DNA from 3 places in the Nesterenkonia xinjiangensis genome. Region 1 is predicted to be linked to each of the others. Evidence: riboswitches for the same ligand, from Rfam matches in the RefSeq annotation. Region 1 holds a riboswitch; each other region holds the start of a gene.
What was found. A riboswitch is a leader RNA that binds a small molecule or an ion and turns the genes downstream of it on or off. The one in region 1 is predicted to bind thiamine pyrophosphate.

Region 1 (10,543 bases):
GAGTGTAGCGGACCATTGGTCCGTTTATCAAGGAGGTTCTGATGGTGCGCCAGAGCAGGGCGGACGCCCGGCGGAATCAGCAGACGATTCTGCGGATCGCCGATGAGATCTTCCAGGGTTCAGCCGATGGTCCTGCGGTCTCCATGAACGAGATCGCTGATGCGGCGGGCGTGGGGAAAGCGACGCTGTTTCGGAACTTCGGGGATCGGGCCGGACTGCTGCGCAGCGTGCTGAGGGCGCGCACCGATGGCATCGCCAGCGCAGTTCGGTCCGGACCGCCGCCACTCGGTCCCGGGTCGACCCCCGACGCTCGAGTGCGCGCTGTCGTTGAGGGGCTCGTGCGGTTGAAGCTCGACAACCTCGAACTGGTGCGAGCGATAGAGGACACGCGCCAAGTGGCCGGTGCCCCGACCATCTTCGAATCCGATGACTATCGCTGGATCCATGAGGTTCTCGCTGGCGAGCTCGCCCGTCTGGGCGACGCGGTCCAACCCCGGCTGGGTGCGCACGCGATCCTGGCTCTGACCCGTGCCGATCTTCTCGCATGCCAAGTCGTCCAAGAGAAGTTGCCCGCAGAGCAGGTGATTGACGGCATCCTGCGTGTCATCGACTCCCTGATCGTAGGCGTCGCCGAGGACTCCTCAGTCAGCGGAGGAAGCCGCTCGGGGCAATGACCTAATAGCACTTCGCCACGGCCAAGACCGAACGCAAAACCCCGGTCGTTGAATGCGATCATCTCTGTGACGAACGCACTAAGCTGCTCCAAGCTCACTACGCCGGGGCTGTACCACTGGGCCTACTCAGGACCGAGCAGGACCGGATGGCCCTCCAGATGGAAAGGGGCTGATGCAGGAGCAGGTGACAGTTCGTTCTTAGGCCGCCAGGGCGACTGCCTGCTCCACTAGGCGTGCTTCGAACTTTACCGGGGTCATCTTCCCCAGCTCCTGCTGCTTCCTCCTTCGGTGGTAGGTCTTCTCGATCCAGGTGAGGATCTTCATCCGCAGCTGTTGGCGGGTCGCCCAAACCTCACGGTCAAGGACGTTGTTCTGCAGCAGGGAGTAGAAGGACTCCATCGCCGCGTTATCACCAGCAGCTCCGACCTGGCCCATCGAGCCGATCAGCCCGTGGTGCTCCAGCACCCGGGTGACTTTCTTCGCTCGAAATTGCGACCCACGGTCTGAGTGAAGAATGCATCCGGCCACGTTGGCGGCCCCGCGGCGGGCCACAGCGTTATTGATCGCCCGCACTGCCCGTGAGGACTTCATCCTCGAGTCGATCGCGTAGCCGACGATCCTACGGGAGCAGACATCCTTGATCGCGCACAGATACAGCTTGCCCTCAGCGGTGTGATGCTCGGTGATATTGGTCAGCCAGACCTGATTCGGAGCATCAGCCCGGACGTTCCGCTGCACCCGGTCGTCATGGACCGGCGGGCCGGGGCGGGTGCCTTTGCCCCGACGCTTGCGGCTGATCACCGAAGCCACCCCTTGGGTGTTGCACAGCCGCCACGCGGTGCGCACCGCCATCGGGTAGCCGGCGTCCTCGGCCTCATCGGCGAGGTAGCGGTACCCGAACTCCGGATCCTCCCGGTGAGCTTCGATCAGCGCGTTGAGCCGGTGGGCTTCTTCCCATTCGGCGTCAGTGATGGGGTTGGCCAGCCATCGGTAGTAGGGCTGGCGGGCGATCTTCAATACCCGGCACGTCACCGCCACAGGAACACCTTCGATGGCGGCGAGATCGCCTACGAGCGGGTAGAGCCTTTTGACGGCAGATTCGCCTGCGATAAGTACGCTGCGGCCCGGCGCAGCACCAGGTTCTGCTGCTCTAGCAGTCGGTTACGCCGACGCAGCTCACGCAGCTCGTCCTTCTGATCCGTGGTGCGGCCCTCGCGCTCACCAGCATCCGTGGCGTCCTGACGCATCCAGTTCGTCAGGGTCGCGTAGCTGATCCCGAAATCAGCTGCGATCTGCTTCAGACTCACACCGGCCTCGCGGTTCTTCGCGACCGCGACAACATCTTCCCGGAACTCCTCCGGGTACTTTCCTGCCGTAGGGACATCCTCTCCTGCCCAGCACTCACGGCGCTAAACATCAGATGTCACCTGTTCCTGCATCAGCCCCGCTGGCACCACCACGTGACCCTGGTCAGCGCAGCCCACCTGTTCATCACCATCCAACGCCTGGCAGCCGACCCAAAAGCCCCAGGGGCAGCCTAAGCTTCTGCCAGCTGCTGATCGAGCTCCAAGCAGCAATCATCCGAATGCTCAGCTGCTGCCCCTACTGCCAACGCGCCGGACCCACCTAACAAAGTACTACTAGGACGGACAGCCCACGAGACGTTAGCCTGGAGGCACTCCCGCAGCGGAGGAGGGCCCGTGGGCGAAGTAGTGATGTACGCGTCGGTCTCGGTAGATGGCTTCATCGCGGACGCGAATGATCAGCCCGGGCCGCTGTTCGACTGGTTGCTCAGCGGTGACGTGCCGTTGGACGAGAGCGGCGTCTTGAAGGTGTCGCAGACGTCCTACGACTACGTCCGGCCGTACTGGGACCAGATCGGGGCGACGATCGTCGGTCGCCACGTCTTCGACATGACGAATGGCTGGGACGGAACACCTCCCGGTGTTCCCCATGTCGTCGTCGTGACCCACCGAGGCAGGCCCGAGGGGTGGTATCCCGAGGCGCCGTTCTCATTCGTCGACGGCCAGGTGCTCACCGCAGGACTGGTCGACGAGGTGCGCATGGACGTCGCACCTGTCGTGTTCGGGTCCGGCAAGCGCTACTTCGGGCCCGTGGACGCACAGCACCTGCTGGAGGATCCTGAGGTGGTGGTTCAGGGCGACGGGGTGCTTCACCTGCGCTATCGGGTGCGTCGTCGAGCGATCTGAGCAGGTACCCGACGAAGTGGACTGCGGACGGTGACACCAGATCAGGCCTCTGGGCCCGTCCGCGAAGGTCGGGTCTTCCGCGCGTCAGCGGCCCGCCCTAGGGTGGCGGTCATGGACACTTCTGACGCAGAGCGCCTCCCCGCAGACCACTCATCCGCCGCCGAGACGCCGAGCTCATCGCTGGCCCGCTCGGGGCCCGACGTCGGGGCCCCGAAGGCCGCCGCCGTCGACGCCTATGTGGAGCAGGCCGTGGTCCGCCCTGGGCCCGAGTTCGCCGCGGTCCAGCGCCGGGCGGAGGAGGGCGGGCTGCCGGCCATCGAGATCTCCGCGGCCCAGGGCAAGCATCTGGAGCTGATGGTGCGGATCTCCGGGGCCCGGCAGGTGCTCGAGGTCGGCACGCTGGCCGGCTTCTCCACGTTGTGGATGGCCCGCGCCCTCGACGACGGCGGCGGCATCGTCACCTGTGAGGTCGAGCCCCACCACGCCACCGTCGCCCGGGCGAACCTGGACGCGGCCGGCGTGGGGGAGAAGGTGGACATCCGTCTGGGCTCCGCGGAGCAGACCCTGCAGTCCCTGGTGGAGGAGGTCCGCACTGGGACGCGCGAGCCCTTCGACCTGGTGTTCCTCGACGCCGACAAGGCCGGCAACCCGCGCTACCTGGAGCTGGTGATGGAGATGGTCCGGCCGGGCACCGTGATCATCGGGGACAATGTGGTCCGCGACGGCGGGGTGCTCGAGGCGGACTCCGACGACCCAGACATCCAGGGCATCCGGCGATTCCTCACCATGCAGGGCGAAGATCCGCGGCTCGAGGCCACAGCCGTGCAGACCGTCGGAGCGAAGAGCTGGGACGGGTTCAGCCTGGCGGTGGTCACCCGAGGCTGAAGCTCAGGACTCCGTCACCGGCGGCCCCACCGGGATGTCAGGCTGCAGGTACACGTTGCCGCCGGAGGCCGTGAACTCCCGGCTCTTGGCAGCCATGCCCTCGGCGACGATGCCCCGCTGATCCTCCGCCGAGCCGAACTCGTCACGGATGTCCTGGGAGATCCGCATGGAGCAGAACTTCGGCCCGCACATCGAGCAGAAGTGCGCAGTCTTCGCCGGCTCGGCGGGCAGGGTCTCGTCATGGAAGGCCTGCGCGGTCTCCGGGTCCAGGGAGAGGGCGAACTGGTCCTTCCAGCGGAACTCGAACCGGGCCTTCGAGAGCGCATCATCACGGTTCTGGGCCGCCGGGTGCCCCTTGGCGAGGTCGGCGGCATGGGCGGCGATCTTATAGGTGATCACTCCGGCCCGGACGTCCTCGCGATTCGGCAGGCCCAGATGCTCTTTGGGCGTGACATAGCAGAGCATCGCCGTGCCGTAGCGGGCGATCTCCGTGGCGCCGATCGCGCTGGTGATGTGGTCGTACCCCGGTGCGATGTCGGTGACCAGCGGTCCCAGCGTGTAGAACGGGGCCCCGTGGCAGCGCTCCTGCTGACGCTCCACGTTCTCGCGCACCAGATGCAGCGGGATGTGGCCTGGACCCTCGACCATCACCTGCACATCGTGACCCCAGGCGCGCCCGGTCAGCTCCGCCAGGGTGTCCAGCTCGGCGAACTGTGCCTCGTCGTTCGCGTCGGCGATGGACCCGGGGCGCAGCCCGTCGCCCAAAGAGAAGGCGACGTCGTAGGCGGCGAAGATCTCGCAGAGCTCGTCGTAATGGGTGTAGAGGAAGTTCTCCCGGTGATGTGCCAAGCACCAGCCGGCCATGATCGAGCCGCCCCGGGAGACCATCCCGGTGACGCGCTCCGCGGTCAGCGGCACATGACGCAGCAGCACGCCGGCGTGGACGGTCATGTAGTCCACACCCTGCTCGCACTGCTCGATCACCGTGTCCCGGAAGACCTCCCAGCTCAGGGCGGAGACGTCGCCATGGACCTTCTCCAGAGCCTGATAGATGGGCACCGTGCCGATCGGCACCGGAGCGTTCCGCAGGATCCACTCCCGGGTGGTGTGGATGTCATCACCGGTGGAGAGATCCATGACGGTGTCGGCGCCCCACCGGTTGGCCCACCGCAGCTTGTCCACCTCCTCGGAGATCGAGCTGGTGACCGCCGAGTTGCCGATGTTGGCGTTGATCTTCACCAGGAACTCCCGGCCGATGACCATCGGCTCGGACTCGGGGTGGTTGATGTTGGCCGGGATGATGGCCCGGCCGGCGGCCACCTCGCGGCGGACCATCTCCGGCTCGCAGCCCTCGCGCAGCGCGGCGAAGCGCATCTCCTCGGTGATGATGCCGCGGCGGGCATAGTGCATCTGGGAGACCCTGCGCCCCTCGGCGGCTCTCCGCGGGGCGGGACGTCGGCCCCGCCACTCCTCGCTCGCCCCACCGCGGCGGACGGCCGAGCGGCCGTCGTCGCTGAGACGGCGGCCCCGGCCTTCGTACGTGACGGTGTCACCGCGCGCCGTGATCCATGGGTCACGGAACGGCGGCAGGCCCTCGAGGGGGTCGCCCCCGGGACCTGCGGTCCGGTAGACGTCCACAGGCTCGTGGACGGAGCCGTCCGGGGCATCATGGAGGTGAACCCGGGTCACGGGGACCTCCATGCCCTCGCTGTCGCTGACGCTCGCCCGTTCGTGGGCAGGGTGGACCTCCATGGTGGGGGAGGTGGAGACAGAGGTGTGCTGAGAGAAATCGCTCATGATGAGCCCTCACTTCCTACGCCGGCATGACCCGGTCAGGTTCGACGGTCCAGGCGTGCATCGCCTGATCTCAGCCCCTGCAGGGGCACCCGTGTGGACTCGTCGAGCGTAGCCCACTGCACGGCGCGGACGTCGGCATATGACGCGTGACCTGGGAGGACGGGAGCGCGTCGGGTGTCGGTCGTGCATCGCGTCACGTGTCCCGGGTGCATCCCGTGGCCGCGAATCACGGGATCTGGAGGTGCTCGTCGGCGCGCCCCGGGCAGATGCCGTCAGACGTGGCCACTCGAGAAGTGTGGGGTGCGGAGAAACGTTGACGCCGGGAGAGGAAACGGCACCGCAGACGCGACGAGGCCCCCGGCCAGATGACCGGGGGCCTCGTGCTGTGGGCGGAGGATGGGGGATTTGAACCCCCGAGGGCGTGAACCCAACACGCGTTCCAAGCGTGCGCCATAGGCCGCTAGGCGAATCCTCCTTCAGCGCTCGATCTGCGGGTGCGAACACCCGGCGTCGCGAGAGCAGACTCCATGCTAGCGGAGAACAGCAGGAAAATGCACATCGTGCCCGGATCTGGGTTCCGGCGGGTGCTCAGCTGGCGTGTGTGGAGCCCTGCGGGCTACCATGGTTGCCGGCCCCACGTGTGGTGTCATCCTGCTGAACTCCCCCAGGACCGGAAGGTAGCAAGGGTAGGCGGGCTCTGGCAGGTGCACGTGGGGCCTCCTCATGCCTCCGGGCGGAACCACGAACTCCCCCTCCGGGATGACGACGACGCCGTGCTTCCTCCCTACCGTGGAGCACATGACTGATCCCACGCCTCGACGCACACCGTCTCCGCTGCTCCAGATCTGCCGTGGTCCCATCGGCCAGGGCCTGGCGAGTGGCGCCGTCGCACTCATCCCCGTCCGCCGCTACCCGCGCTGGCTGCGGGAGACCATCGTCTGGGCCCCCTCGATCACGATGGCGGGGATGTTCCTCTGTCCCGAGCAGGCGCAGCGGATCGCCCGGCAGATCGGGCTGGAGGGCGACGAGCGAGCCGAGCCCCCTCGATCCGAGGCCGACGGCGAGGCCGAGGCCGAATGCGAGTCCCCGCTGGCCGTCCGTCTGGCTGCCGCCGGATTCTTCGGAGGTGCCGCCTACGCCGTGATGCGCACGGGCCTCTGGGCAGACACGGCACTGGAGTCAGGGCTGCGCCGGCTCCGTGTCCCCGCACCGCGGGTAGTACTGGCACTGGCCGGAGGTGTCGTCACCTGGAGGATCGCTGAGATGGAGCGCCGACAGGCGGACGGGCAGGGCACCCCCGGCTGACGCGCGCGGGACCTCCGGACTTCCTGGACAATGGGGCAGGCGCATCCTGTGACCCGGGACGCACTGACCTCTTCAATCCGGCGGACGCCCACAAGGCGGACCGCCATGACCGGAAGGCTGACCACGTGTCCGAGAACCCCACCCCTGAGGCTCCGGCTTCGTCTCCGAGCCCGAGCACGCCGGGCTACACGATCGGCGACTACCTGCTCGACCGGCTCGCCGAACTGGGCCTGACCGAGCTCTTCGGCGTCCCCGGTGACTTCAACCTGCATTTCCTGGACCACGTGGTCGCCCACCGGGACATCCGATGGGTCGGCTCCGCCAATGAGCTCAATGCCGGCTACACCGCCGACGGTTACGCGCGCATCCGCGGGATCGGTGCCTTCCTGACCACCTATGGCGTCGGTGAGCTCTCCGCGATCAACGCCCTGGCCGGCTCCTACGCGGAGTCAGTGCCGGTGGTGCAGATCGTCGGCGCCCCGCCGAAGGAGACGCAGGCGTCCGGACGCAAGATCCATCACTCGCTGGGCGACGGCGACTTCAAACACTTCCTGCGCATGGCCGAGGAGGTCACCTGCGCCCACGCCGATCTCGATGCCGCCACCGCCACCTGGGAGATCGACCGGGTCCTGCGCGACGTCGTCTTCCGCCGTCGCCCCGGCTATCTGATGCTGGCCGCCGACGTCGCCGCGGTCCCCGCCTTCCCTCCGTCGGAGCCGCTGACCACCGACCTGCCGGTGACCACCCCCGGTGCGGAGGCCGCCTTCGAGGAGGCGCTGCGCCGCTTCCTGCCCGGCCGGCGCACCGCCGTGCTGGCGGATCTGCTGGTCCACCGGCTCGGTGCCACCGAGGAGCTCGCCTCCTTCCTCGCCGACTCGAACCTGCCCTTCGCGACTCTGGCCTGGGGTAAGACCCTGGTGGACGAGTCCGATGAGAACTTCGTCGGCATCTACTCCGGGGCGGCCTCGCAGCAGCGGGTCAGGGACGTCATCGAAGGTGCGGACGCACTGATCACTCTCGGAGTCGAGTACACGGACAACACCACCGCCGGATTCTCCATGGATCTGGACCCCGCTCGGCTCATCGACGTCTCCCGCTTCGGAGCACGCATCGGCGACGAGGTCTTCACCCCGATCTCCCTGGAGCGGGCGCTGGCTGTGGTGCACCGGGTGGTGGTCGACCTCGACGACGTCGTCCCCATGCCTGCCGCCCAGGCGCCCGAGCCGGAGGCTCCACGCCACCCGACCGAGGGCCCGCTCACCCAGAACGGAATGTGGGAGATCCTGGCCTCCCAGCTGGAGTCGGAGAACATCGTGGCCGCCGACCAGGGCACCAGCTACTTCGGCATGGCCACCCACCGGTTCCCGGCCCGATCCACCTTCATCGGCCAGCCCATGTGGGGCTCCATCGGCTACACGCTGCCGGCCATCCTCGGGGCAGGCCTGGCCGACCGCAGCCGCCGGCCCATGCTCCTGATCGGCGACGGCTCCGCCCAGCTGACCATCCAGGAGATGGGAGTGATCATCCGCGAGAAGCTGCCCGCCGTCATCGTGCTGGTCAACAACGACGGCTACACCGTCGAGCGCGCCATCCACGGCCCCGACGAGATCTACAACGACATCGCCCCCTGGCGGTGGGAGCTGGTGCCGCAGCTCTTCGGCGCCACGGAGGAGGGCCACCTCTTCCGCCGGGCCACCACCGAGGCCGAGCTGCTGCAGGCCTGCCAGGATGCCATGGAGAACCGCGAGAAGCTGGTGTTCATCGAGGCCGTGACCCACCGCGATGACATTCCGCAGCTGTTGGAAGATGTGGCCAACGCGTTGAAGCGCTGACTCTGGCCTGCTGTGATGCCCGGTCCGGGTGCAGTTTTCTGCACCTGGGTCGGGCAGTTGGATGGCTCGCGGACTCATTCCAGGCGGCATAGGCTCGAAAGCGATGACCACGACACCCCAGCTCCAGGCCAGCACGACGCCCGACGACGGCGTCCGGCTCAGCCTGCGGGCGCGTCTGGAGCGGATGGTCACGGAACTGATCTCGGTGATCATGGGGTGGGCGGTGTGGATGCTGCCGATGGCGGCGTTCCTGCTGCTGTGGCGGTTCCTGACCTTCAGCCCCGGAGCTGCCGGCCCCGGCTTCCTGGGCGGCATCGATTCGTGGCCCCTGGCAGCTCGCCTGGCGGCCGTCTGCGTCACGACGGTGGTGGTCCTCCCCGCCGCCGCTCGGATCGCGGACCAGCTGCAGTTCTCTCGGGCAACCCACCTGCTGGGAGAGACGCTGAACCCGCCGCCCACCCCGGAGGGGAAGCCCTGGTGGCGTTGTCTGGTCCTCGCCAAGGACCGGACCAAGCCGGGCATGCTCGGCCGGTCCCTGGGCGGTGCCCTGGCCTCCAGCCTGCTCGCCGCGGGAGCGGTGCTGTGCACCGTCACCGCCGCTGTGCTGCTGATGCTGCTCCTGACCAGCGATGCGGCCTTCCGGAACTCCACACTCTTCGACAGCAGCACGCGGCTGCTCCTGACGGTGCCCGCTGTGGCCACGTTGATCGCCTCTCCGTGGATCATTCACGGCCTGAGCGAGCTCGATCGACGCCTGCTGCGCACCTTCTACGGCACGGATGAGGCCGCCCAGCTCCAGGCCCGCATCCGGCAGGCCGATCAGGCCCGCTCCGACGCGGTGGATACAGCCGACGCCGAGCGACGCCGGATCGAACGTGATCTCCACGACGGCGCCCAGCAGCGGCTCACCGCGCTCGCCGTGGACCTGGGCCTCTCCCGACGCATGCACGCCCAGGACCCCGAGGAGCTGCGCGAGACGCTCGTCCGCGCCCAGGGCGAGGTGACGTCGGCTCTGCAGGAGATCCGGGATCTGGTGCGCGGGCTGCACCCGGCGGTGCTGGAGGACCGCGGGCTCGACGCCGCCGTCTCCGCGCTGGCCGATCGCGCGCCGTTCCCGGTAACGGTTCACATCGACGTCGACCCCCGCCCGGCCGTCAGCATCGAGGCCGTGGCGTACTTCGTGGTCGCCGAAGCACTGAACAACGCCATGCGCCATGCCGGTCCGAGGCGTGCCGAGGTCACGATCCTCCGCGACGGGGGCGAGCTGCGGGTCACGGTCGGGGACGACGGCGTCGGCGGTGCGGACACGGGGGCCGGAACCGGGCTGAGCGGTCTGCGCCGCCGGGTCAACGCCGTCAACGGATGGCTGGAGATCCACAGCCCTGACGGTGGGGGCACCACGGTGACGGCGGTGCTCCCATGCGAGTGATCATCGCGGAGGACTCCGTGCTGCTGCGTGAAGGTCTGGTGCGCCTGCTGGCCCACGACGGGATCGACGTCGTCGCCTCCGTCGGAGACGCCCAAGCCCTGCTGGAAGCCGTCGCCGCGCATCGGCCCGATCTGGTGATCGTGGATGTGCGCATGCCGCCCACCCACACCGATGAAGGCATCCGGGCCGCTCTGCAGCTGCGCCGGGAGGACCCCGCTCTGGCGGTGGTGGTGCTGTCCCAGTACGTGGAGGAGCGCTATGCGGTGGATCTGCTCACCGGGGAGACCCGCGGCGTCGCCTACCTGCTGAAGGACCGGGTGGCCGACGTCGATGAGTTCCTGCGGACGGTGCACACCGTGGCCGACGGCGGCACGATCCTGGACCCGGAGGTCGTCTCCCAGCTGCTGACCC
Region 2 (10,543 bases), 260 kb from region 1:
CGGAGAAGGCGTCGAAGTCGATGGTGTCCGCACCGTCCTCGAGGCGTCGTCCTTCACAGGCGTCGAGCACCTCGTCCCAGATCTGAGCACTGTCCACGGGGTTCGTGAAGCTGAGCATCCACAGGTAGACCCGCGCCTCGCCGGCGGGCCGGTCGCGAAGCGCCTGTCGGATCACGCCGTCCTGGGGATCGTCGCCGACCAGGTGCTCGTTGATCCCGTCCATCTGGCGAGCGCACTCGTCTTCCCCGAAGCCACTCACGTAGGTGTCTCCGACGACGCCGATGTGCTCGTGGAAGTAGTCGACCCCGCTCTCCTCGAGGAAGGAGTCGGGATCGAAGGGGAACTCATCCTCCTCCAGCAGCAGCGTGGAGATCTCCTCCTCCAGCAGAGGACCCAGACCGGCAGCAGCCTCGACAGGGGTGTCGTCAGCCTCGAGAGTGGCGTCCTGGATCTCGTCACCCTGATCCGCATCCTCCTGCGGCCCGGACTCGGCGGACGAGACTGCGGCCAACGTGTCCCGCGGCCCCGAGGCCTCCTCCCCCGCGGCGCACCCGGTGAGCGCGAGCAGGCCGGACAGCAGTGCTGCAGGCACGGCGGATCTCCGTGCGCCGGACATCATTGCCGGCGGCACCATGCGATCTCGGCTCATCGCCCCTCCACTGGTGGCCTCACCTGGGTGTCTGTCCTGCGTGCGAGCGCGCCTCAGCGTCGAACATCAGCTCAGCATGGCGCAGACAACCTCTGACAGTACCTCATCCGTGGAGGGCCCGCGATGGTGTCACTGCAGGGCGGCGGTGAGCCGGAAGACGTTGTCCAGGTATCGCACGTGCCAGGGACGCTGCCTCCACTCCTCCAGATGCAGCTCCGTCGAGATCGCCATGTAGCCGGCGAACACCTCCTCCACCTCCAGGACCTTCTGCTCGTCGGCCACCATCAGCGTGACCTCCAAGTTCAGCGAGAAGGAGCGCATGTCCATGTTGGAGGACCCGATGACCATGACGTCGTCGTCGATGATCATGAACTTCGCGTGGAGCACGTCCGGGTCCGGGTAGCGGAAGATCCGGACCCCAGCGGCCAGCAGCGCCTCATAGTAGGACTGCTGGGCGTGCTGGACGGTGAACTGATCGGCCTTCTTCGAGACGAGCAGGATGACCTCCACATTCCGGTGCGCAGCATTGGTGACCGCGTAGAGCAGCGAGTCGTCGGGCACCAGATAGGGGGTGCAGATGACCAGTCGATCGGTGGCCTGATAGATGAGGTCGTTGAACAGGCGAAGATTGTTCTCATCGGTGAAACCGGGGCCCGAGGGGACCACCTGGGCCAACGCCCCGCCTGCGGCCGCCTCGTCGGCCTCAGTGTCCACCAGCAGCTCCTCACCCAGGTTCTCCCCGGTCTCGGCGTACCAGTCCGAGGCGAAGACGATGTCCAGGCCTGTGACGGCAGGTCCGGCGAGGACCACATTCAGCTCCACCCAGCGGCGCCCCATCCGGAAGGCCGAGGGGCGCTGATAGTGCGGCTCGATGAGGTTGGTGGACCCCGTCAACGCCTTCTCCCCGTCCACCACGACGATCTTGCGGTGGTTGCGCAGGTCCAGCCGGGAGAACCGGCGGCGCAGCGGCCGGACAGGCAGCACCCGGTGCCATTCGATGCTGGAACGCTTAAGCCTGCGTTTGAGGCGGTGGTATCCCTTGACTCGCATCGTGCCCAGATGGTCATAGAGGAACCGCACCTGGACCCCGCGCTCGGCGGCGCGCTCCATGGCGTCCAACACCGGGCCGGCATACTCGGAGTCGTCACCGACGATGTAGAAGAGCACATGGACGTAGTCCTCGGCCCCGTCGATGGCTTCGACCATCCACTCGAAGGACTTCTTGTAGTCCGAGATCAGCTCGATGCGGTTGCCCTCCTGGATGGGGAAGGCACCGAGCTTGCGGTTCAGCGCGGCAGTGGCGCCCAACTGCTCGTCCTTGTCCCGCAGCTGGTCAGACAGGTCCATGTGGCTGGTCGCCTCCAGCAGGGACTCGTTGATGCTGCGCTGACGCTCCTGACGCCGTGCGGAGAGCTTGTTGCGGCCGATCAGCAGGAACAGCGGCAGGGCGACGATCGGGATGAAGAAGATCGCCAGCAGCCAGGCCATGGCGGTGTTGGGCCGGCGGTTGTCAGGGATGATGCCGAGCACGGCGAGTCGCACACCGACCTCGAGCACGAGGATGATCAGCAGGATCCACTCAGGGAGTCCCTCGATCCCCAGCCCGCTCAGTGGCCACAGCATCGTCAGCTCCGTCCGTCTCTCATCGTCGCTCCGCCCTGATCAGCGCCGCATACGGCTCACCATCCTACGGTGTCAGGTGTTCTCTCCGGCCCTCTGAGCGGCCTATGCTGAGGGACATGGCTGAGCACTTCCACGAGGACTCCGTCGCCGCCGTCGCCGTGCGGATCGACGTCGAGCACCCTGACGGACTGATCTTTGACCCGCACCAGCCGCAGCTGCGGGTCACGGATCTCGGTGCCGTGCGCGGCGACGGGGTCTTCGAGACCATGTACGCGGTGGAGGGCCGGGTCCGCAAGATCGAGGCCCACCTGGAGCGGTTGGCCCGCTCTGCGGACATCCTGGACATCAGCATCCCTCCGGCGCAGAGCTGGCGGGCGGCCGTCGAACTGGGCTTCGAGGAGTACCGCACCCGCGGCGCCCTGCCGGATGAGCTGACCATCAAGCTCGTCGCCACCCGCGGGGTGGAGGGCGAGCCGGCCTCCGACGATCCTGCCTTTGCCGGGACGTACTGGGCGCTGCTGAGCCCGGTGACCGAGGCGATGCGCGCCACCCGGGGCCAGCCGGTGGGCGTGACCCTCCTGGACCGCGGCTATGACTCCACCGCCGCCGAACGCGCACCCTGGCTGCTGCTGGGGGCGAAGTCGCTGAGCTACGCGGTCAACATGGCCTCGCTGCGCTGGGCGAGGCAGCATGGCTTCGACGACGTCATCTACACCACCTCCGACGGGCAGGTCCTGGAAGGACCCACCTCCACGGTGCTGATCGTCACCCGCGGGGCGAACGGCGCCCGCCGACTCACCACCCCGGTGCTGGAGACCGGCATCCTGCCCGGCACCACCCAGGGCGCGATCTTCACCGCCGCCGAGAAGGCCGGGTGGGAGCTGGGCTACGGGCCGCTGACTCCGCAGGACCTGCTCGACGCCGACCATCTCTTCCTGGCCTCCTCCGTGCGCCTGGTCTCCCCGGTGGCCCGCCTCGACGACGCCGAACTGGCCGTGGACGACGAGCTCACCGCTGAGCTGATCGATCTGCTCGCCGAGGACCTCCCTGTCAACCACCCGCTGGACTGAGCGCGGACTCCTGCACCTCGGAGCCGCGCCGCTCCGGGATCTGCAGGCCGAGGTGGTCGCGCAGCGTGGTGCCGGTGTATTCGCTCCGGAACCGGCCACGGCGCTGCAGCTCCGGGACCACGTGCTCCACGAAGTCCTCGATCCCTCCCGGCAGGGTGGGCGGCATGAGGTTGAAGCCGTCGGCGGCGCCGGAGTCGACCCAGCGTTCGATCTCGTCTGCGACGGACTCCGGGGTGCCGACCATGGTGCAGTGCCCTCCCCCGGCGGCGAGCCGTCCCAGCAGCTGCCGGACCGTGGGCTGTTCGGTGGCGATGATCCGCAGGATCGTCGCGTAGCGGCCCTTGGGCCCGGTGAACTCCTCCAACGGGGGCAGATCCGGGACCGGCGCGTCCAGCTCCCAGCCCGAGGCGTCCTGACCGATGAACACGCTCAGCTGGCGCAACGAGGCTTCGGTGGGCAGCAGCTCGTCCAGAGCGGCCTGCTTGGCCCGCGCCTCAGCTATGGTCGAGCCCACGTAGGTGACCAGCCCGGGCATGATCGCGGTGCCGCGGGGCTCACGGCCGACGGTGGCGAGCCGACGTCGTACGTCGGTGCTGTAGTCCAGTGCGGCCTCGGCGTCGTAGGCGACGGCGTAGATCGCCTCCGCGTGACGTGCGGCGAGGTCCCTGCCCTGCTCCGAGGCCCCGGCCTGGAAGAGCACCGGCCGGCCCTGCGGCGGGCGGGGCACGTTGAGCGGCCCCGCGACCTGGAAGTGCTCGCCTTGGTGGTCGATGGGCGCGATCATGCCACCGTCGGCGTAGCGGCCGTCCCGCTCGTGCAGCAGGGACTCCTGCGGCCAGGAGTCCCAGAGCCGGATGACGGCGTCGATGAACTCCTCGGCCCTGGCGTAGCGTTCTGCATGGGCAGGCATGGACGGATAGGAGTGGTTCTGCGCCTCGGCGTCGAACATGGAGGTCACCACGTTCCAGCCGATGCGCCCGCCGGTAATATGGTCCAGGCCGGCGAGCAGCCGGGCCGCGTGGAACGGGGTCCAGAACGTGGAGGAGACCGTGCTGACCAGCCCAATCCGTTCGGTGTGCTGACTCATGGCGGAGAGCAGCGTCAGCGGCTCCAGGAACCAGGTGGGGCCGTCCTCGACAGCGCCGATGCCCAGCGAGTGGCCGTCGGCGAAGAACACCGCATCCAGCTTCCCCCGCTCGGCGGTGCGGGCCAGGTCGATGTAATAGTCGACGTCGCCGAGGCGCTCGACAGCGGAGTCCGGGGCGCGCCAGGCGGCCTTGTGGTGCCCGACGCCGAAGAGGAACAGGTTGAGCTTGACCTCCGGTGCGACCGCTCCCATGCTCAGCCCTTCACCAGCCCGCCATCGACGATGAGGTTCTGTCCGGTGACCCCGCGGGACCACGGGCAGGCGAAGAACAGCGCGGCGTCAGCCAGCTGCTCCGGAGTGGTGACCGTGCGCAGCGGAGTGCCGGCGGCGATGGCGTCGAAGACCGCCTCCGGAGTGGCGGCGGAGGCGTCGGTGGTGCGCAGCAGCCCACCGGAGACCATGTTGACGGTGATGCCCTCGGGGCCGAGGTCGTCGGCGAAGGTGCGGGTCAGCGAGAGCAGGGCCGCTTTGGCGGCGGTGTAGTCGTGGTAGGGCACCACCGGGTGCTGGAAGAGGTTGGTGCCGATGGTGATGACTCGGCCCTGGCCGGCTTCGCGCATCCCGGGCAGTGCCGCTTGGATGAGGTTCAGCGGACCGGTCACGGAGCCGGCGAACTGGGCCTCGAACTCCTCGGCGGTGATCGCATCGGCCTTGGAGCGGGCGTCGCCGGTGAAAGCGAAGTCCACCAGGGCGTTGTTCACCACCGTGGTCACCGGACGCTCGAAATGCTCCCTCGCGGTGCTGATCAGGCTGCGGACCTGCTCCGCGTCGCGGACGTCGGCCTGCACCGCGAGCGCCCGCTCCGGGTGGGCGGCGGCGATCTCCTCGGCGGCGGCCTGCGAGGAGTGGTAGTTGACCACCACCCGGGCGCCTTCGCTGAGGAAGGCGCGGGTGATCGCCGCGCCCAGGCCGCGGGCGCCGCCGGTGACGACGACGACCTGTTCGCTCAGCGGCAGCGCGCCGTCGTCGTGCTGGGAGGTGACTTCTGTGGTGATGGTGGCGGTGCTCATGCGTGCCTCTCGTCTCGAGGCGAAGGCAGCCCGCAGGCGATGTGCGACGTGAGCCTGCGGCCATCTGCGGACCGATGCTCACCGCCGCGATGCGGCCAAACGCCGCACCAGCCGGACGATCCCTTCGCCAGTGCTAACTGGATCAGGTTCGACGGGTGTCATCTCAGCCGCAGTGCGCGGCACCCCGTGTCACAGCCTTCATCTCATCACATGGCGGGCGTCACAGCCAGTCGATGACAGGACGGGCCGTCAGCCGGCGTCCCGCAGACTCCTGAGCCCTCTGGGCTCCGTGAACGTTAGCCCTGCGGGATCTCCCGGGCGTTGGCCAGCACCGGGAGCCTCTGCCGGGCAGCGGTGACGACGTCGGCGTCGAGGTCGGCCACCAGCAGCTCCGGGGCCTCGCCAGCCTCGGCGAGCATCTCTCCCGTGGGCGAGACGATCATCGAGTGACCCACCCCGGTGGGCGCCCCTTCCACCGCCTCGACGCCGGCGGCCGAGGGCAGGCCCTGGCCGCAGGCGATCACGTACTGCGTGGAGTCCAGCGCCCGGGCACGAGCCAGCAGCCGCCACTGGTCCACCTTGCCCGGCCCGGCACCCCACGACGCCGGCAGGATGGTGGCGAGCGCGCCGGCCCGGGCGTGGGCGGTGAACAGGTTCGGGAAGCGGATGTCATAGCAGGTCGCCAGCCCCAGCGTCTGCCCGTCCAGAGCGAACCGGGCCGGGGCCTCGCCGGGAGCCACGGTCTTGGACTCCTGGAAGCCGAAGGCGTCGTAGAGGTGGATCTTGTCGTAGGCGGCCAGCACGCCGTTTCCGGTGCCGTCCACTGCGCCGTCCACCACGAGCAGGGTGTTCGTCACCCGCTCGCGGCCCTGCTCCCCCGGCTGTGCGGGGGTGAACATGCCCGCGACGATCGCGACCCCGTGGCGCTCCGCGATCCGACGCAGTTCGGTGCCCCAGGCTCCGTCGACAGGCTCGGCGATGGGCGTCAGCGAGTGTCCGAAAGCGCGCTGCACGGCCTCGGGGAACACCACCAGACGGGCGCCGGCCTCAGCGGCCTGCGCCGTCCACTTCTCCACGAGCGCCAGGTTCTGCTGCGGGTCCTCACCGGTGACGATCTGTGCTGCTGCGATACGCATGGGCCCAGCCTACGTCGCAGCGCCGCGTCCCGGGAGCGCGGGCCGAATCCCTCCCCTGGTTCCGCAGACGCCTCAAGCTCAGAGGAATTCGTCAGCGATGCGCTGCAGCTCCACCACATGGTCCTGCCACTCGGCATCCTCGGCCGGGGGCATGTTGTCATTGCCGTCCTGCATGCCCACGGCGCCGTCGAGCTGCTCACGCAGGATGTCGGCATGACCCGCGTGCCGTGCGGTCTCAGCGATCAGGTGGACCAGCAGCCGCCCCAGAGTGGTGCGCCCGTTCTCTCCCCACCAGGGCACCTGGGCGGGCGCACCCAGGCCCAGCTCGGCGACGGCGTCGTCGGTGGTCCGCCAGGAGGTGCGGTAGAAGTCCCGCACCCACTCGCGGCTCTCCTCCTGAGTCGCGTAGAGGTCCGCGTTGAGGGCGGCGCCGGCCTCCAGCCACGGCATCGGCACCGGACTGGGACGGCCCAGCGGTGCGGTGAAGTAGCCCATCTCCATGCTGGCCACATGTTTGACCAGGCCCAGCAGGTTCGTCCCGGTCGCCGTCAGCGGCCGGCGGACGTCATGCTCCGGGACGCCGTCGAGCTTCCACAGCAGGGCCTCACGGAGCCCCTGCAGGTAGCGCAGCAGCATCTCTGGCTCAGCATCATCATCGCTCATGGGGGAACTGTAAGAGCTGCCTCATTCCCACGGCACCGTTCCCCGGCCGCACCCTGACACCACCCGCACATGGCGGGCTCTCTCTGCTCTGCGTCTTGTCCCCGCCCTGTTCGTTCGTCCCCGTGGAATTGCACGGGGACGAACGAACAAGACGGGGACACATGACGCGTCGCGGGGGCCGGAGAGCCTCAGTCCTCCTCGTCCGCGTCTTCCTCGTCAGCATCCTCGTCCGCGTCCTCGGGATCCGTGTCCTCGAGCTCCTCGACGTCGACGCCGGTGTCGGTGCCGTCGTGGCCGGCGTCGTCCTCCCAGCCGACCTGAGTCCAATCCGTGGTCTCGAAGAGGCTCGGACCGTAGTTCGCGAGCCCCTCCCGGAAGGCGGTGATCACCGGACCGTTGGCGTAGGCGAGGTAGTGGAAGTACTCGCTGAGCGCCTCCTGCTCCAGGGCCTGCGCTTCGGCAAAGCGCTCATCGTCGTCCTCGATGCCGAACAGCTCGCTGATCCGGTCGTCGAGCTCCTCGTTCCCCAGCCCGGTCAGGTTTCCGTCACCAGTGGAGTAGAACTGGTTGGGGGCACTGGTCGGGTCCGCCCCGGCCTTGCCGTAGCACATGTTGACCAGGCCGAAGTCACGTCCGCCGACGACCTCGCCGAACTGCCCCGACCCCTGGTTGTTGACGTCCAGGTTCATCCCGGCACCGGCCGCCATGCTCTGCGCGGCCTGGACCATGGCCTGGTTGATCGGGTCATCCCCGAAGGTGTTGAAGACGACGCGGAGCTCCTCACCGTCGCGGCTGCGGAACTCGTCGTCGTCGCTCTCGAAGGTCCAGCCGGCCTCCTCGAGCACCTCCTCGGCACCCTCCGGGTCGTCGTCCTCGACCGGGTAGGCGTCCTCATAGCGCTCATCGAAGGGCATCATCAGCCAGGACCCGGGAGTCTCCTCGTCCCAGTTGATGCCTTCGAACTGGATGGCGGCGAGCTGCCCGCGGTCCAGGACGCGGAAGATCGCCTCACGCACCGCCACGTCGTCGAGGTTGGTGGCGTCCCCGTTGAGCACGAAGCCACAGGTGGCCATGCGCTGGCCCCGACGGATGTCGTAACCGTCCTCGGACCACTCGGTGAGCTCCTCGTAGCGGGGCCGGGTCGCGACGCTGGTGGCGTCGATCTCGCCGTTCTGGAACGCCGGGATGGTCGCACTGGTCTCATAGGTGGCGAAGTTCAGCCGATCGAGCACCGGCGCCTCACCCCACCAGTTCTCGTTGGGCACCAGCGAGATGACATTGGCGGCCAGATCCATGGTGTCCACGGTGAAGGGGCCCGCGAGGAACTCGGGACGGACGTCGTTCACGAATCCGTCGTTGAACTCCTCCGGAGTGTCAACGTCCGGGTGGATGATGGGGCTGTCCCCCTGACTGCCCCCGTTGAAGATGCTCTGCCAAGGCTGATACATCTCCTCCATGGTGATGGTGAAGTGCCACTCATCCTCACCCTGCTCGACACTCTCGACCTGGTCATAGGCCGTGGTGCTCACCAGGTCGTAGCCCTCCTCGTCCCCCGAACGGATGGCGAGGGTGTGCTCATAGGTCTCGAAGTCGATCGGCGTGCCGTCGTTCCAGACGGCCTCCGGATTGAGCTCATAGTGGAGCAGCTGGACGCCGTCGTCGGTGATCTCCTGCTCTGCGGAGAGGAAGTAGTCCTCGTTCAGGACGTAGTCGCCCTCCGGGTCCAACCTCCAGGCGCTGGCGGTGTGGACGGCGCTGAGGATCTGCCGGGTGTCCTGCGCGTTGCCCGCATTGGTCAGACCGTTGAAGTTCGGACCCAAGTGACCGATCGGCAGGGTGAGCTGGCCGCCCTCCTGGAGGGCGTCGGCAGGCTGGGCGTTGATGTCATAGACCTCCTCGAGGTCGCCGCTCAGTGAGGCCTCATCGGGAGCAGATCCACCGCCTCCCCCGTCACCGTCACCGCAGGCCGACAGGGTCAGCGCGCCGATCGCCAGCACGGCACCGGGCAGCGCTGCCCTGCGTCGCAGGGTCCTTCTCTTCGGAAATGTCATCTGTCCTCTCCTCCAGTACGAATGCACGGACGCCCAAGCTCCGCTCTTCCCTCCCTGACCGACGAGGCTTCGCCGTCTCAGGGCCACTGACCGGTCGGGGCGGGCGGGCTCCCCGGCCGGAGACTCTTCAGCACATCGCCGCTCAGCTCAGCGAGGTCTGCTGGACACCGAGCAGATCGGTCGGATGGTGGCAGGCCACCCGTTGGTCGACATCGCCTCTGCCGTCCAGATGCTCCAGCTCGGGCTCGACCTCCTCGCACACGGTCTGCCTGTCCTTCGGCAGCATCGCGTAGAGAGGACACCGGGGACGGAAGCTGCAGCCGACCGGCACGTCCGTGGGCGAAGGCAGATCGCCCTCCAGCACGAGATGTCTCCTGCGGGTCTCGACCTCAGGGTCGGGCACCGGGATCGCCGCGAGCAGAGCCTGCGTGTAGGGGTGCCGCGGGTTCTCATAGATCTGCTCGACGTCACCGATCTCCACCAGGCGTCCCAGGTACATGACCGCCACCCGGTCCGAGATGTGGCGCACCACCGAGAGATCATGGGCGACCATCACGTAGGAGAGCCCCAGCTCTGACTTCAGCCGCTGCAGCAGATTGATGACCCCGGCCTGGATGGACACGTCCAGGGCGGAGACCGGCTCGTCGAGGACGATGACCTCCGGGTCCAGGGCCAGCGCCCGGGCGATGCCGATGCGCTGCCGCTGCCCTCCGGAGAAGGCGTTGGGGAACCGGTCCAGGTGATCCGGCTGCAGGCCCACGATCTCGACCAGCTCGAAGACCCGGGCGGTGATGCGCTCCGGCTTCCACCCCTGGGCCTGCATCGGCTCGGCGAGCAGCTCGTAGACGGTCTGCCGTGGGGAGAGAGCTCCGGTGGGGTCCTGGAAGACCATCTGGATCCCGGCACGCTGCTCTTTGGACGCCCGGTGCTTCTTCCTCGAGCCGAGGATCTCCGTTCCTGCGAGATGGATCGTGGAGCCCTCGGGCGGGTCCAGCTCCATGATCTCCAGCAGCGTGGTGCTCTTCCCCGAGCCGGACTCCCCCACGATGGAGAAGCATTCGGCCTCCCGCACCTCGAAGCTGACGTCATCCACTGCCTGGATCGTGCCCAGCCGGCGCTTCAGCAGCCGGGATCGCAGCTCGAAGCGCCGGCTCAGATGCGCGACCTCCAGCACCGTCGGGCGCGACTCCCGTG
Region 3 (10,543 bases), 940 kb from region 1:
GGCGTCGCCGCGGAGACCAGTCCGGCCGCCTCGGCGTCGCTGCTGGAGCGCTCGGCGGCCAGATGCGCCTCCACCACTCCGGTGAAGGCCGCCTTCTCTCGGGCGACGGTCTCCTCATCCCAAGCCAGGATCGGGGCGACCAGCTCGACGACGGTCTCCATGGCCCGGAGACCACGGTCCGGCACCTCGTGGAAGACCCGTGTGCGACGCTCCAAGAGATCCTCCACGTGCAGGGCTCCCTCGGCGCGGGCGGCGTAGACGAACTCCACGCGGAGGTGGCCCCCGCTGTCCGGGACCTCCTCGCCGAGATCGGCGTCCTGGTCCACCAGGGCGAGCAGCTCGGCCAGCAGGGCGCCATAGCGGTTCAGCAGGCGGTCCACGGTCTCGTCGGACCAGCCGTAGTCGCGGGCGATCTCTGGGGCACGGGACTCCCATTCGCTGTAGCCCTGCGCGCCCAACAGCGGCATCGCATGGGTGAGGCTCTCGCGGTGGACCTGGCGGTCTCCGAGCGCGAAGGAGATGATGTCCTCGGCCATCACCCGATAGGTGGTGAGCTTGCCCCCGGCCACTGCGGAGAGTCCCGGAGAGAGCTGCATGACGGTGTGCTCGCGGGAGACCTTGGAGCTCTTGGACTCGTCAGTCTCCATCGGCTGCAGCAGCGGCCGCAGGCCCGCCCAGCTGCCGATGACGTCCTCCCGGCTGAGATCCGCCTCCAGCACGGCGTTGGCGTGCTCGAGCACGTAGTCGATGTCCTCCGAGGTCGGTGCAGGCGTGTCGACGTCCTCGTGCCAGGCGGTGTCGGTGGTGCCGATCGACCAGTAGTTCCCCATGGGAATGATGAACAGGACCGACTTCTCGGTCTGCGTGATCACTCCGACATGGTCGTCCGCGGCGATCCGGTCCTTGGGCACGGTGATGTGGATGCCCTTGGAGGCGAGCACCTTCAGCCCAGACGGCACGTCGGCGGCCTCCTGCTGACGTCCGGTCCAGACGCCGGCGGCCAGGATCGTCTCCCGGGCGTGGATCTCCAGGCGTCGCCCGGTCTCCTTGTCCCGCACGGTCACTCCCTGGACCGGGGCGTCCTCGGCGGCGGCCTGATCGGCGTCGTCGACGTCGGGAGCCTCCGCACGCAGATACTCGATCACCTCGGTACGGGTGGCGATCTGGGCGCCGAGGCTGTGGGCGCTCCGAGCCAGAGTCATCACCAGGCGAGCATCGTCGACCTGGGCGTCGTAGTACTCCAGCGCACCGATGAACTTCTCGTGGTCCAGGCCGGCGAAGCGCTGGCGCAGGCGGGTGCGGGAGAGATGGCGGTGGAACGGCACCGGACGCTTCTCCCCCGGCCGCATGGACATCGCATCATAGAGCGAGACGCCGGAGCCGATGAAGGCGCGGTCGACCACACGCTTCTCGAAGGGAAAGACGAACGGCAGGGCACGGACCAGGTGCGGCGCGGTGTGCTTCAGCAGCAGGTCGCGCTCGCGCAGGGCCTCGGCGACGAGCTTGAAGTCCAGCATCTGCAGATAGCGCAGACCACCGTGGACGAGCTTCGAGGAACGGGAGGATGTACCCTGGGCCAGATCCTGCGACTCCACCAGACCCACACGCAGGCCTCGGGTGGCGGCGTCGAAGGCCGCGGCTGCGCCGACGACACCTCCGCCGACGATCAGGATGTCCAGAGGGTCCTCGGGACTGGTCCCGGCCATGGCGTCCAGCGCCTCACGGCGGGTCTCTGCGCTGAGCGGCTCTGCTCTCACCGGCGATCTCCTTGTCACATGGACGGCGATGTGGGACCCATCTCACCGGGTGTGGTGCATCTTCTCAAGGAATCTGCACATACGTGCAGAAATAGGGGATACTGCGCCCTATGAAGACCACGTATCGGGAGAAGGCCGAGTACCACGCTGCACGGATGTACTACGGGGAACATCGCACGATGCAGGCGGTGGCCGCAGAGCTCGGCGTCTCCCGATCGACAGTCTCCCGGCTCCTCCAGCAGGCGCGGCGCGAGGGCATCGTGCGGATTTCCCTGCACCCTCCCGTGGACCGTCCCAGCGCCCTGGAGCACCGGATCGGGGAGCTCTACGGGGTGCGCGCCCATGTGGCCGTCTCCGAACGCGGCGACGCCCCCTCGCGCCGCAGCGACAGCGTGGCGGTGCTCGCCGCCGGCCTGGTCGACCGGCTGGTACGTCCCGACTCCGTGGTCGGCGTCGCCTGGGGCCAGACCATGACCTCAGTGGTGGCCCGGCTGAACAGACGGGAGGTTCCGGACCTGCACGTCGTCCAGCTCAACGGAGCCGTCAACTCCGAGCCGGAGGGCATCGGCGCGCCCCTGGGCACCGGGATCGGCGTGGTCGAGCGATTCGCCGCCGCCTACGGCGCGCGCGCCCATGTCTTCGCCGTGCCCGCGTTCTTCGACTATGAGGAGACCAAGCAGGCGCTGTGGCGCGAACGCTCGACGCGGCGGATCCTGGACATGCACCGTCGCGCCGCGCTGGCGGTCTTCGGCGTCGGCACCTTCGCCGAAGGGCTGCCCTCCCAGGTGTACTCCGGCGGGTACCTCAGCCGCGACGACCTCAACGCGCTCTCCTCAGAGCAGGTGGTCGGCGATGTCTGCACCGTCTTCCTCCGCGCGGACGGCAGCTGGGAGGACATCGCGCTCAACCGCCGCGGCTCCGGTCCGGTGCCCTCGGAGCTGGTCCGCGTCCCGCGCCGGATCTGTGTGGTCAACGGGCCGCACAAGGTTCCGGCGCTGCGGGGAGCCCTCGCCGCCGGGCTCGTCACCGATCTGGTGCTCGACCAGATCTCCGCCGACCGGCTGGCCTACGGGCACCCGCGCGATCAGGCTGCTGGAGGGGCCTGATCAGTGCCCGCACGCCGCAGTTCCCCGCGGCAGTCCATCGAGGTGCAGAAGGTATCGATTCGGCCACAACCGTCGAGGGACTTCACAGGTTCTGCTCCTAGGGTCGAGAATCGAAGGGGTCGAGGTGCACCGACTCGACCTCCCCGGCGAGCAGCTCTGCCCCGGGATGGAATACGAAGGAGTGACCATGTCCGCTGGCCAGTCCACTGAGGCCGACAGCCGTCTCCTGTCGACTGATGGGCGAAGCCCTTCCCCCCGGCAGCAGCCCCGGCCCACCGGCGCCGCCCTCGCCCGGAGCGAGGAGCATGAGGACGACACCTATCAGCAGCTGCTGAAGCAGCTCCACACCAACGCCGGCAAGAACGGCACCACCGGGGTGGTGCCGCGGATGATCGACATCCGCCGACAGCTCACCGAGTTCCAGCTGCACTACAAGTTCGGCATGGACGAGGTCCTCACCAAGATCAACGTGCTGCGTGAGGAGTTCGAGCACACCCGCGACTACTCCCCCATCGAGCACGTGAACTTCCGGCTGAAGTCCCTGGATCGGATCCTGGACAAGGTGCAGCGCTACGGCTGCGAGCCGACGTTGGAGGGCATCCGTGGATCGATCCGAGACATCGCGGGCATCCGCATCACCACCTCTTTCGTCTCCGACGCCTACTGGGTGGCGGAGATGCTGTGCAGCCAGCCGGACCTGCGGGTCGTGGAGGTCAAGGACTACATCCGTAGTCCCAAGCCCAATGGCTACCAGAGTCTGCACGTGATCGTGCAGGTTCCGGTGTTCCTCTCGAATCGCACCGAGTTCGTCTACGTCGAGGTGCAGATCCGCACCGTCGCCATGGACTTCTGGGCCTCCCTGGAGCACAAGATCTACTACACCTACTCCGGCGAGGTCCCGGACGACATTCACGAGGAGCTGCGTGACGCCGCGGAGAAGGCTGCCGCGTTGGATCGCCAGATGGCTGAGATCAGGGACCGCGTGACTCAGCTCAAGGAGCAGGCCCCCACCTCTGGCCAGGGCGCCACCGGCCCCACCCCAGCCGCTGCCGACCGGCCCCGCACCGGGCCGTGGTTCCCGGATGAGGAGCTCTCGGAGGACGAGTTCTCCGGCGAGCAGGCCACCACAGCCGCCTGGAAGTGGGAGGACATCGCCCAGCAGGCCTCCTCTCAGCAGAACTGAGCTCAGAAGCGGCGTTCCCACAGCTGCGCGAAGTGCTGGATGGGTCCGTGGCCGCGGCCGACGTCGAGCCGCTCGGTGTCTCGCAGGGCCGCCGTCATCCATTCCTTGACCACAGGCACCGCCGTCTCCCAGTCCAGTCCACGTGCCCGCAGTGCGGCCAACGCCGAGGACACCGAGCAGCCGGTGCCGTGGGTGTTGGTGGTGCGGATGCGCTCCGAGACGTGCCGCCCCTCGGGCCTGCGCGTGCCGTCGTCCTCGGCCGGGTGGACCAGGATGTCCTCGACCTCGTCGTCGTCGAAATGTCCGCCTTTGGCGAGCACGACGACGTCATGGGCGTCCGCCACGGTGCGGGCCTGGCGGATCAGCGACTCGCCGTCCTCGGAGGGTGGTCCTCCGGCCAGGAGCGCCAGCTCCGGGATGTTCGGGGTGATGAGGTCCGCCCGGTGCAGAAATCCGATGAGCGCCTGCTCCGCGTCCGGTTGGAGCAACCGGTCCCCCGAGGTTGCGACCATCACCGGATCCACCACCAGCCAAGGCCGGCCCGGCAGAGCGTCCCACCAAGTGGAGACGGTCTCGATGACGTCCACCGTTCCGAGCATGCCCACCTTGACCGCGTCCAGAGAGACGTCATCGCTGACCGCCTCCAGCTGCGCCTGCAGGAAGGAGACCGGGGGCAGATGGATCTCCCGGACACCCTGGGTGTTCTGCGCGACCAGCGCAGTCACCACCGCCATCCCGTAGCCGCCGTGGGCGGCGAAGCTCTTCAGGTCCGCGTGGATCCCGGCTCCCCCGGTGGGGTCGGTCCCGGCGATGGAGAGGATGTTGGGAATCTCCCGTGGGGAGCCCGGAGCTGGGCGAGCAGAGGAGGGTGACGTCATCGGGGCATCCCTTCGCGAGCATGATCAGGATCAGGTTCAACGGGTGTGCTCTCAGCCTGAGCCGCTGTGCAGAGTCGCTCCGCAGGCTCAGGCACCCCGTGCCGCTGATCGAGTCTAGTCGACGAGGGCGTGCGGGACCTCACACGGTCTGCCCGACGACGGCACGTCCCGGACGGTGCTCAGAGCACGATCCAGCCCAGGAAGCCTGCACCGATGACGACCGCCCAGGCCGGCACCTTCCAGCTGTTCAACGCGACGAAGCAGGCCACGGCCACGGCCAGGGCGACCAGGCCGACGTCGAGCACTCCGGCGGTGAACACCGGGTCATAGAGCGCGGCCGCGAGGATTCCGACCACCCCGGCGTTGACACCCGTCAATGCCCGCCGTGCCAGCGGCGCACCCCGCAGCGCCTCCCAGAACGGCAGGGCTCCGATGACCAGCAGCGCCGCAGGCAGGAAGATCGCCCCCACGGCGATCAGTGCCCCGGCGGCACCGCCGGGTCCCTCGATCGTCGAGGCGCCCAGGTAGCCGGCGAAGGTGAAGAGCGGGCCGGGTACCGCCTGGGCGGCGCCGTAGCCGGCCAGGAAGACCTCCGAGTCGACCAGCCCGGGCCCGACCATCTCCGCCTCCAGCAGCGGGAGGACCACGTGCCCGCCGCCGAAGACCAGAGAGCCTGCGCGATAGAAGAGGTCCACCAGCTGGGCCGCCCCGTGCCAAGCGGCCGACCCGGCGGAGGCGACCAGCAGCGGCAGCCCCACCAGCAGGGCACCGAAGAGGATCAGCGCACCGGCGGAGACCTTCTTGGAGACCTTGACGGTGAAGGCGTCCTCGTCCCGGGGCTGAGGAGTCTCGGGACGCAGCCACAGCAGGCCGACCAGTCCGGCGACGGCGATCGCCCCCACCTGCACGAAAGGCTGCGGGACGAGCACCACAGTGATCATGGCCCCGGCGGCGATGCTCGCCCGGGGCGCATCCGGGGTGAGCGTCTTCGCCATGCCGAGCACCGCATGGGCGACGACGCCGACGGCGGCGGCCTTGAGCCCGTGGATCCAGCCCGCATCAGAGAAGTCCCCGAGCGTGGCGACACCATAGGCGAAGGCCACCAGGAGCAGCACCGAGGGCAGGGTGAAGGCGAACCATGCCGCGCACATCCCTCCCCAGCCGGCTCGCTGCAGACCCAGGGCCATCCCAACCTGGCTGGAGGCCGGCCCCGGCAGGAACTGGCACAGAGCGACGAGATCCGCATAGGCCTTCTCGCTCAGCCACCGGCGCCGCTCCACGAAGGCCTCACGGAAATAGGCCAGGTGGGCGACCGGACCGCCGAACGAGGTCAGTCCGAGACGGAGGAAGATGAGGAAGACCTCGGCGACGCTGCCGTCATGGCCTCGAGCGGGGACTGAGGGGTGGTGTACGTGGCTCACAGGACTCCAGACTGTCGAAGTCAGGTTAACGGATGGCGAACGTCACCGCCTCGTCCCGTTCTGCGGCCTGCGAGCGACGGGTGGACCCGCAGGCCGGCCACGGGGAGGTCAGTAGACTCTGGAGGCATGACCGAGCTGTCCCAGGCCACTGCCCTGCAGACCACCCGCATCATGGATCACCACCTCCATGGGGCGGTGGAGCTCGTCCCCGGGAGGCACGGGCTCCTGCCCCAGCGTCTGCCTGCCCACGCGCGCGCCCAGCTCCATGATCCGGGCACGGCAGCCGTGGCGGCGGCGCCGGCCGGTGTGCGGCTCCGACTGCGGACCAGCGCCCGACGTCTGTCGATGCAGGTGCTGCCGACCGACCTGGGAGCCCGTCAGGACCCTGTGCGCCCCGCGCCGGTGCATGATGTGCTGGTCGACGGCGTCCTGACCTCACGAGCGGTGGCGCACCCCTGCGACATGCCGGACGCACCATGGACGGTGGAGCTCTCCGATGCGGCGCCGACAGGGCTGCTGCCTACCGGAGAGAAGCTCGTGGAGATCTGGCTGCCGTATGAGGAGCCCGCCGAGCTGGTGTCCCTGCAGAGCGACGAGCCTGTGTTCCCGGTGCCGCCGGCCGGACCGCGCTGGGTGCACCACGGCAGCTCCATCAGCCACGGCTCCGATGCGGAAGGCCCCTCCCGGACATGGCCCGCCGTGGCGGCGCGGCTCTCTGGCCACGACGTGGTGAACCTGGGCTTCGGCGGCAATGCGATGCTCGACCAGTTCACCGCCCGCACCATCCGTGACCTGCCGGCCGAGGTGATCACCCTCAAGCTGGGGATCAACGTGGTCAACGGGGACGTCTTCCGGCTGCGCAGCTTCTCTCCGGCGGTCCACGGCTTCCTGGACACGATCCGCGACGGCCATCCGCACACGCCGGTGCACGTGATCACGCCCCTGTGGTGCGGCATCCAGGAGCTCACCCCCGGGCCGGTCGTCGCGACGGACCATACGGATGACGACGGCGGCGTGCGTCGGGTCTTCCACGCCACCGGGGATCCGGCACACGTCTCTGAGGGGCGGCTCGACCTGACGGTGGTGCGGACCGAGCTGACGCGCATCGTGACAGAGCGAGCCTCGACCGACCCGGACCTTCACCTGGTGGACGGCCTGGAGCTCTATGGTCCTGACGACGCACAGACCCGTCCTCTGCCGGATGGCCTGCACCCCGACACTGCGACGCACCGCTTCATCGGGGAACGTTTCGCCCGCGCAGTGCTGGCGAGCCCTTCGGGACGATGAACGACGGCGGGCCGTCCCGACACTGCGTCAGCGTCGCGGACGGCCCGCCGAGACGCTGGTGCGGATGTCCCGTCTTAGCACCTAGCTGGCCCTCACCTCTGGCGGGGCCTTCAGAGCACCTCTGCGTTGTGGGTATCGCTCAGCCGCCGATCATCCCGGCGACCTGGACCTCCACACTGCTTGCCTCGCCGGGAACACCGTTCTCGTCGAATCCGATCACACTGAGCGTGTAGAAACCGGGCTCAAGTCCTATGGTGTCGTACGCGATCGCCCGGTTGCCCTCGTGCGTGAGGCCGCCGTCGACGGTCTCTTCTTCGCTTGCCAGTGACCACCGGTACGTCTCAGCGCCATCCACCGGTTCCCAGGTCACGATCACCAGGTGGTTGAGACGGTTGATCTCGAGAACCGGGGCGTTCGGCGGCTCTTCGGTCTCCGTGAGCACTGGCTCGGGGCTCGGGGCGGGGGCCTCTGGCTCAGCGGGGTGGTGGCCGTCACCGGCAGCGGAGGCGGCTCCTGCTGTGCCGATGGTCAGTGCTGCGGCTGCTGCGGTGGCATAGAAAGTCCGTGTCATCATTGTCTCTCGGCACCCCTTCTGCGGTGTTCTCATTCTTCCGTGTGCTCAGTGAGCGCCGCCGCATCGCCGCACATCGAATGCCTGCGGTCCACGATTCCCGACGGACTCTGCACCCCACACTAGGGAAGATCACTCGCCTTGTTAAGACGTGACGTTCGATTCCATCGTCACGATGATGAGGCCGGTGACGAGTGAGTTCTGGCAGGAGAGCCTGCCGCCTTCACGCGTGCTCAAGCTCGGCCTCCGAAGGGTGATGGTCCCCGACCGACCGTCGCGACCTCCCCTATATCTGCAGCAGCTCGGCGATCATCGGCAACGTCACCACGCTCAGCACGGTGCCTGCCACCAGGATCGCCGCGGCCAGACGACCGTCTCCATCGTATTCCTCGGAGAAGATGAAGACCGTGGTGGACGACGGCATGGCCGCCATCAGCACCAGTGTCGCGGCCCAGACCGGCCCCAAGTGGTCCAGGAAAGGAAGCACCGCCAGCCAGGTGACCCCAGGCAGCAGCAGAAGTTTGACCCCCGTGCCCAGCGCGATCGAACGCTTGGGCACTCCGCCGCTGCGGATGCCCTCCAGTGCGGGGTGCATGGCCAGCCCTACGGCGAACAGCGCCAGCGGGACCGCGGTCTGTCCGATCATCTCCACCCCTTCCGAGAACACCTGGGGCGGGGCCAGCGGGGTCATCACCACCAGCAGTGCAGCGGCCATGGAGAGCGCGATGGGGTTCAGCAGCACCGCTCGGCGGACGATCGGCCAGAGCCGACGTCGCCAGGCAGAGCGGAACCCCACCTCTGAGGAGGTGTCCCCCGCATCCCCGGGACCCGGCGGCGTGGTCTCAGCCCCGCCGAGGGCCGTGCGGACCACCGGATAACCGGTCATGTAGATCATGTTGTGCACCAGATGGATGATGCCGGCAGCCAGTGCGGCCTCAGGCCCGATCGTGCTCAGCGTGATCGGGATGCCGAAGTAGCCGACGTTGCCGAAGGTGGCCGCCAGTGAAGTCGGCGCCGCCCCAGCACGGGCACGCGAACCCAGCAGATGGGCCGTGCCGTAGGTCCCCACGGAGAGCGCCAACGTGACCATCGCGGCGATGATCACCGCCCCCACCGGAAAGCGGCCGGTCGGAGGTGCGGCCACCACGGCGGAGAACACGAAGGCCGGCAGTCCGAAATAGAAGACGAAGGCGTTCAACGCACCCTGGAATCCGCGGAATCGGGAGGCGAAGCCCGCCAGGAATCCGACGACGAGCACGAGGAACATCGGGGCGATCGTCGTGAGCATGGAGAGCACCGTACGATCCTAGGTCATGGGTGGCACTCCCCCGGGCCTCGCCCAGCGGGGGCTCAGAACATGACGTCAGGGGGCCGGATCAGCTCAGGAGAGTCATTGCGGACATTGCCCACCGCACGGTCCACCTCATGCAGCGTCCACCCGCGAGCGACTTCCACAGCCCCGAGCCGCAGCCGCTCCACATCCGCCTCCGTGTCCTCCCGGCTCCGCTCCCCCGGAGCGATCCAGTCGGCCGCCTCGTCGGCGCTCATGGCCAGCGGCAGACGATCGTGCAGCTGGGCCAGCTCGGTGAGCACCGGACGGTCACCGTGGGCCGGGCCTGCGCCGTCCTCGCCGACATCGGGTGACGGGCCGGTGAGGATCGTGGTGGAGAGCACCCAGGCGTCCCGCCCCTGAGCCTCGCGCTCGGGGTCCTTCCACCATTCGTAGAGACCGGCGAAGAGGATCAGCGGCCGTTCACGGTCTCGGACGAGGTGCGGGACACGGACGGTCTTGCCGGTCTGCGGCTCCTGGGACACCTTCCACTCGTAGTATCCCTGGACGGGCACCACGCACCGACGGCGGCGCACCGCAGAGCGGAAGCTGGGTTTGGAGACCACCGTCTCGGAGCGGGCGTTGAAGGTCTTCGAGCTGAACGCGGCGGTCTCCGCCCACCGCGGGAGCAGGCCCCACCGGGCCGGGTGGATCTCCCGCTGTCGCCCCGCGTGCGTCCCGGCCTCGTCCGCACCCTCCTCATATCGCTCCACAAGGATCGGCACAGTGGAGGTGGGCGCGACGTTCCAGGAGACACGCCACGACTGCTCCGGACCCGCCGGCGACGCATCGACGCCGGTGGCCGGGCCGGCCAGGGCGACGTCATCGATCCCGCAGGCCTCGAGTGCATCGATCAGGTCACCGGCGCGCAGTGCCATCACATAGCGTCCACACATGTCTCTCCATTCCCCACGTCCTCCACTTCTCCGGAGCGTACGTGCTCGACGGCGGAGGCAGAAGTCCCGCAGCCCCGAGCACCGTCGGCGGCTGCGGGCAGCACGTGGCCGAGC

Region 2: it holds a riboswitch for thiamine pyrophosphate, as region 1 does, so the genes downstream of both, HNR09_RS09470 (3-oxoacyl-ACP reductase) here and thiC (phosphomethylpyrimidine synthase ThiC) in region 1, are expected to answer to the same signal.
Region 3: it holds a riboswitch for thiamine pyrophosphate, as region 1 does, so the genes downstream of both, thiD (bifunctional hydroxymethylpyrimidine kinase/phosphomethylpyrimidine kinase) here and thiC (phosphomethylpyrimidine synthase ThiC) in region 1, are expected to answer to the same signal.

Annotation. Positions count from the first base shown of each region.
Region 1 covers NZ_JACCFY010000001.1:2,342,049-2,352,591, forward strand. Annotated here, with positions in the region: gene HNR09_RS10635 (TetR/AcrR family transcriptional regulator) at 42-674, shown strand; partial or broken gene HNR09_RS10640 (IS3 family transposase) at 873-2,056, opposite strand; gene HNR09_RS10645 (dihydrofolate reductase family protein) at 2,375-2,884, shown strand; gene HNR09_RS10650 (O-methyltransferase) at 2,996-3,769, shown strand; gene thiC (phosphomethylpyrimidine synthase ThiC) at 3,773-5,521, opposite strand; TPP riboswitch at 5,563-5,669, opposite strand; tRNA gene HNR09_RS10660 (tRNA-Ser) at 5,957-6,041, opposite strand; RNA gene ffs (signal recognition particle sRNA small type) at 6,194-6,290, shown strand; gene HNR09_RS10670 (hypothetical protein) at 6,365-6,871, shown strand; gene HNR09_RS10675 (thiamine pyrophosphate-binding protein) at 6,997-8,703, shown strand; gene HNR09_RS10680 (sensor histidine kinase) at 8,807-10,132, shown strand; gene HNR09_RS10685 (response regulator transcription factor) at 10,123-10,543, shown strand, end outside.
Region 2 covers NZ_JACCFY010000001.1:2,079,265-2,089,807, reverse strand. Annotated here, with positions in the region: gene HNR09_RS09490 (hypothetical protein) at 1-592, opposite strand, end outside; gene cls (cardiolipin synthase) at 779-2,272, opposite strand; gene HNR09_RS09480 (aminodeoxychorismate lyase) at 2,389-3,342, shown strand; gene HNR09_RS09475 (LLM class flavin-dependent oxidoreductase) at 3,323-4,681, opposite strand; gene HNR09_RS09470 (3-oxoacyl-ACP reductase) at 4,684-5,499, opposite strand; TPP riboswitch at 5,601-5,696, opposite strand; gene HNR09_RS09465 (carbon-nitrogen hydrolase family protein) at 5,796-6,635, opposite strand; gene HNR09_RS09460 (DinB family protein) at 6,714-7,298, opposite strand; gene HNR09_RS09455 (ABC transporter family substrate-binding protein) at 7,487-9,349, opposite strand; gene HNR09_RS09450 (ABC transporter ATP-binding protein) at 9,492-10,543, opposite strand, start outside.
Region 3 covers NZ_JACCFY010000001.1:3,277,465-3,288,007, reverse strand. Annotated here, with positions in the region: gene HNR09_RS14715 (glycerol-3-phosphate dehydrogenase/oxidase) at 1-1,706, opposite strand, end outside; gene HNR09_RS14710 (sugar-binding transcriptional regulator) at 1,868-2,863, shown strand; gene HNR09_RS14705 (GTP pyrophosphokinase) at 3,051-4,046, shown strand; gene thiD (bifunctional hydroxymethylpyrimidine kinase/phosphomethylpyrimidine kinase) at 4,049-4,924, opposite strand; TPP riboswitch at 4,915-5,033, opposite strand; gene chrA (chromate efflux transporter) at 5,104-6,345, opposite strand; gene HNR09_RS14690 (SGNH/GDSL hydrolase family protein) at 6,472-7,632, shown strand; gene HNR09_RS14685 (hypothetical protein) at 7,772-8,206, opposite strand; gene HNR09_RS14680 (AEC family transporter) at 8,490-9,491, opposite strand; gene HNR09_RS14675 (SOS response-associated peptidase) at 9,554-10,429, opposite strand.